Regions from separate parts of the Lachnoanaerobaculum sp. MSX33 genome, predicted to be linked through region 1. Evidence: a T-box and tRNA genes for the amino acid it is inferred to sense, from the RefSeq annotation. Region 1 holds a T-box; the other holds one or more tRNA genes.
The links. A T-box is a leader RNA that pairs with one kind of tRNA and senses whether it is charged. The one in region 1 lies ahead of thrS (threonine--tRNA ligase), so its partner is inferred to be a tRNA-Thr.
Positions count from the first base shown of each region.

Region 2: it encodes a tRNA-Thr, which carries the amino acid that the T-box ahead of thrS (threonine--tRNA ligase) is inferred to sense. The anticodon was not compared.

Region 1 is NZ_AZXX01000086.1:20,361-22,826, forward strand. Features, by position in the region: gene thrS (threonine--tRNA ligase) at 1-1,190, opposite strand, end outside; T-box leader at 1,235-1,427, opposite strand; gene HMPREF1495_RS10135 (FAD-dependent oxidoreductase) at 1,480-2,466, opposite strand, start outside.
Region 2 is NZ_AZXX01000071.1:21,478-23,943, forward strand. Features, by position in the region: gene HMPREF1495_RS08010 (ABC transporter permease) at 1-693, opposite strand, end outside; gene HMPREF1495_RS08015 (thiamine-binding protein) at 683-988, opposite strand; TPP riboswitch at 1,014-1,113, opposite strand; tRNA gene HMPREF1495_RS08020 (tRNA-Trp) at 1,226-1,296, shown strand; tRNA gene HMPREF1495_RS08025 (tRNA-Pro) at 1,307-1,380, shown strand; tRNA gene HMPREF1495_RS08030 (tRNA-Glu) at 1,388-1,459, shown strand; tRNA gene HMPREF1495_RS08035 (tRNA-Glu) at 1,485-1,556, shown strand; tRNA gene HMPREF1495_RS08040 (tRNA-Thr) at 1,596-1,668, shown strand; gene rsfS (ribosome silencing factor) at 1,696-2,034, opposite strand; gene yqeK (bis(5'-nucleosyl)-tetraphosphatase (symmetrical) YqeK) at 2,035-2,466, opposite strand, start outside.

The DNA.
Region 1 (2,466 bases):
TCTTCAGCCTGATCCGGTCTTATTACATTATGGCCTTCGGAAATAGTAAACTGTCTTACTCTTGTAAGTCCGTGCATCTCTCCCGAATCTTCATTTCTGAAAAGTGTTGAAGTCTCACCCATACGATATGGAAGATCTCTGTATGACTTTTGAGTATTCTTGTATACATAATACTGGAACGGACATGTCATCGGTCTTAGTGCAAGAATCTCTCCGTCATGCTGAGGATCTCCCAAAATAAACATACCGTCCTGATAGTGATCCCAGTGTCCTGAAATCTTATAAAGATCCGACTTTGCCATAAGCGGAGTCTTTGTTCTTACATAGCCCCACTCATTGTCCTCAAGATCCTCAATCCATCTTTGTAGTTTCTGAATCATCTTTGTACCCTTCGGTAACATAAGAGGAAGTCCTTGACCCACTACATCTACAGTTGTAAAGAGTTCCATTTCTCTTCCAAGCTTGTTATGATCTCTAAGCTTAATATCTTCAAGATGCTTTAAATGTGCCTCAAGCTCCTCTTTTGAATTATAGGCTGTACCGTATATTCTTTGAAGCTTTGCCTTGTTTGAATCACCTCTCCAATATGCCATTGATGATGATATAAGTTTAAAAGCCTTTATATCCTTTGTTCTTTGAAGATGAGGTCCTGCACAAAGATCTGTGAAATCTCCCTGCTTATAGAAAGATATCTTCTCACCCTCAGGCAAATCTTTTATAAGTTCTACCTTATATGGCTCTTGTCTTTCTTCCATAAACTTGATGGCTTCTTCTCTTGGAAGCTCAAATTTCTCTATATGAGCACCTTCTTTTATAACCTTCTTCATTTCAGCCTCAAGCTTGTCAAGATCTTCTCTTGAGAAAGGCTCATGGTCAAAATCATAGTAAAATCCTTCCGCAATGCTTGGTCCGATAGCAAGCTTGGCATCCGGGAAAACTCTTTTTACAGCTTCAGCAAGTACATGCGATGCTGAATGTCTTATAACGGAGAGTGCCTCCCTATCCTTTAATGTAATAAGATTGAGCTCACAATCACTCTCAATTTCATCTCTTAAATCATGCATAACACCGTTTACTTCACCGGCAACAACATTTCTTGCCAAACCCTCACTGATGTCCTTAGCAATATCAATAATACTTTTTTTGCTCTCATATTCTTTTACTGAGCCGTCTTTTAATGTTATCTTCATATTTCCTCCATTTCCAATAATAAAAAATCGCCCCTAAACTTTCGTTTAAGGGCGATTGACGCGGTTCCACCTTAATTCAGATATATAAATATATCCCTCATTTGATTATAACGTAATCAACGTGCTGTATTAAAGCCACTCCGAGACGGTCTTCACATATACTTCCATAAGTTGCTCTCAGCCTCCAACTCTCTCTGTAATTTCCACATATGCTACTTTTCTCTTCTTCGTTTATGCACAATATAATATTACTTGATTTTACCTTTGTCAAGGTCTCAGTGTATTTTATTTATAAATTTTCCAAATAATTGAGCATACCTTCTACGGCAACCTTTGCCTGAGCGACTGCATCAACTACTGTTTTTGAGCCGTGAACCACATCACCTGCCGCAAAAACACCTTCAACCGTTGTCATGCAGTTTTCATCAACTATCAAAAGCCCCTTATCCGATGCTCTAAGTCCGTCTGTTGTAAGAACAAGTTTATTCTTAGGTCCGTTACTTACAGATATGATTGTAGAATCTGCATCTACATAGTCGAGTTCTTTTTCATAGTCGATAACATTATCTTCTTCATCAAATATTGCAGTCTTAAATACAGGACCGTCATATGTAATGGCTTCAATAGCCTTACCGAATATAAACTCGGCTCCTTCATATTTGGCCGCCTCGACCTCTACGGAGTTTGCTGCAACTCTTTTACTTCTGGCATAGAGCTTTACCGTTCTTGAACCTCTTCTAAGTGCCGTTCTTGCCACATCCATTGCGGCATTTCCCATACCGATTATCGCAACACTGTCTCCAAGCTTATGTCCGTCAGGATTTGCCAAGTAGTCTACACTGAAATGTACATTCGGCATACTCTCACCTGCAATACCCAAAGTCTTTGCTCTCCACACTCCGGTACCTACAAATACTGCCTTGTAACCGTCTCTGAAAAGATCCTTTATCTCCAAAGCTCCGCCAACTGCGGTATTGTTTCTTATCTTTATTCCCATTTTTTCCATCTTGTCATAGTATCTTTGCATTAAAGACTTCGGCAATCTGAAATCAGGAATGCCGTACTGAAGCACTCCGCCTATTGTATTCTTTTCATCAAAAATAGTTACATCATAGCCTTCTTTTATCATCTTAATCGCTACAGTCATACCTGCAGGACCTCCGCCTATGACTGCGACCATCACATTCTTTCTCGGCTTTTTAACAAATTCCATTCTGTCCAGATAAAAGTCCGATATAAACTTTTCTATATCACAAAATCTTACCGGATTGTTTTT
Region 2 (2,466 bases), on a different contig from region 1:
TAATAAACTAAGTATAGATATAATAATTATAACTGCAAACATCTTGTCAAAGGCATATGCCTTTCTTACCCTTGTCATATATACGCCAAGACCTCTAAATCCACCAAGCCATTCAGATATTACACCTCCTACTACAGAGTATGAAGCTGAAATCTTCAATGCCGCAAAAAATTTTCCCATAGATGAAGGCAGCTTTATAAATTTATAAATATCAATTTCGCTTGCACCCATAGACTTTAAAAGGTTTATCTCATCTTTGTCCGTACTCTTAAAACTTTCAAGTACACCTATCGTAATAGGGAAAAAAGTCACAAGTACTATCAGTATAATTTTAGGCAAAAGATCATATCCGAACCATAATACCAAAAGCGGTGCAATTGCTATTGTAGGAATCGTTTGGCTGATAATAATAATCGGATAAAAGGTTTTATAAAGTTTTGAAAATCTGTCCATTAACAATGCAAATAAAAGTCCCAGTAGCACTCCTACTGTCAGTCCAAGCATACTTTCAAGCAGCGTATACAAAAGATGATACATGAGTAATGAAAAATCTTCTACCAATGCACTTACTATCTGCACAGGTGAAGGCATAAGATATCCCGGTATTATTTGTAGGCTGCAAAGCATCTGCCAGATCAACAAAAATAAAACACCAAATCCGATCGGGTATATACTGTCTCTTTTATTTTTCATCTGTATGGTGTTTTGTCACCTTTCTGTCTATTGTAAGCAAGTCTCCGTCAGGTTTAAAGCTTACTTTAATATAAGCCATTACCCCCGGTGCACCTGCTCTTATCGCCACATGTTGGCATTCCTTTACAATATCCATAAGTTCGTCATATTCGCCCTCAATGGTTGTTTCAAAAGGACCGACATAATATTTCAAACCTGTACTCTTTATATATGCTATTACCTCATCTACAATTCTTACTATTTCTTCATTGTCATATACTTCAGGTAATGTCTGTATAGCTACACTCGCATTCATATTTACCTCCAAAAAAAGACTGCTCTACGGCAGTCTTTTTCTTTCCTACGCCGGCATTACCCGGATCAGGTTATGGGTTAAGGTAAAAACCTCTCTCAGCCGTATTAGCACCCCTTCAAATATTTACTTTGATTATAATACGAATCCAAAAAAATTCAATCAAATTTTTTATAAAAAATAAAAACTTTTAGTTGACAGATTAGAGCTTAACTGGTATAGTATCAAAGTACCTTACAGAGGGGAATAGTTCAATGGTAGAGCAACGGTCTCCAAAACCGTAAATGGGGGTTCGAGCCCCTCTTCCCCTGCTTTAAATCTCGAGGTGTGGCTCAGTTTGGTGGAGTGCAGCGTTCGGGACGCTGAGGTCGCAAGTTCGAATCTTGTCACCTCGATTTATAAGGCCAATTGGTCAAGCGGCTAAGACGGCGCCCTCTCACGGCGCAAACCCGGGTTCGATTCCCGGATTGGTCATCAAAAAGTATATATCCCGTTAAAGGGCCAATTGGTCAAGCGGCTAAGACGGCGCCCTCTCACGGCGCAAACCCGGGTTCGATTCCCGGATTGGTCATTAAAGGAAGAGTGAAACTCTTCCTTTATTCATATATATGCTTGTGTAGCACAGTTGGTAGTGCAACTCATTCGTAATGAGTAGGTCGTCGGTTCGAGTCCGATCGCGAGCTTAAAAAAGCTGCCTTTCGGCAGCTTTTTTACATTTCCACTTCTATTCCGTCTCTCCAGATTCTGTCAAGATCATAGAAAGCTCTGTCTTCTCTAAGGAAAATATGAACAACAATATCTCTGTAATCCAGCAACATCCATGTTGCATTCTTATTTCCTTCTATAGCATGCGGAACAATTCCTTCTCTACCTAAAATAAAATCAATCTCATCAGATATAGCCTGAACCTGATTTACATTATTTGCACTGGCTATTATAAAATAATCCGCTACGGAACTTACTTTTGTTATATCAATAACCTTGATATATTCGCCTTTTTTGTCATCAATTATATTATAAATCTTTTTTACAATTTCTTTTATTTCCATCTACACCTCTTCATCTCTCAATTCATATGTAAACTTATCTATATACATATCCTGACTGCTCAAATACTCAATAGTTGATTTTGCAATTCTTCCTATCGCTTTAGTTATATCCTCAAATGCAAGTTTTCTTATCTCATCAAGACCCGGTAATTGTTTTCTGTTAGGTTCTATATAGTCTGCAACAAATACAATTTTTTCCAACATACTCATATCTCTTTTACCTGTTGTATGCCATCTTATAGCCGACAAGATAACTTCATCTTTAATATTGTAGTTTTTTCTTGCTAAGTAAGGTGCGTATATTGCATGAAGAATTTGAGGCGCTTTATCTGCCACCAAAGCAACATAAGTTTTATCGGTATAAGGATCGTCAAATCCTTTCATATCCTCTTTGAGTTTTGAAACCTTCTCTCCTTTTGCAACATCATGCAA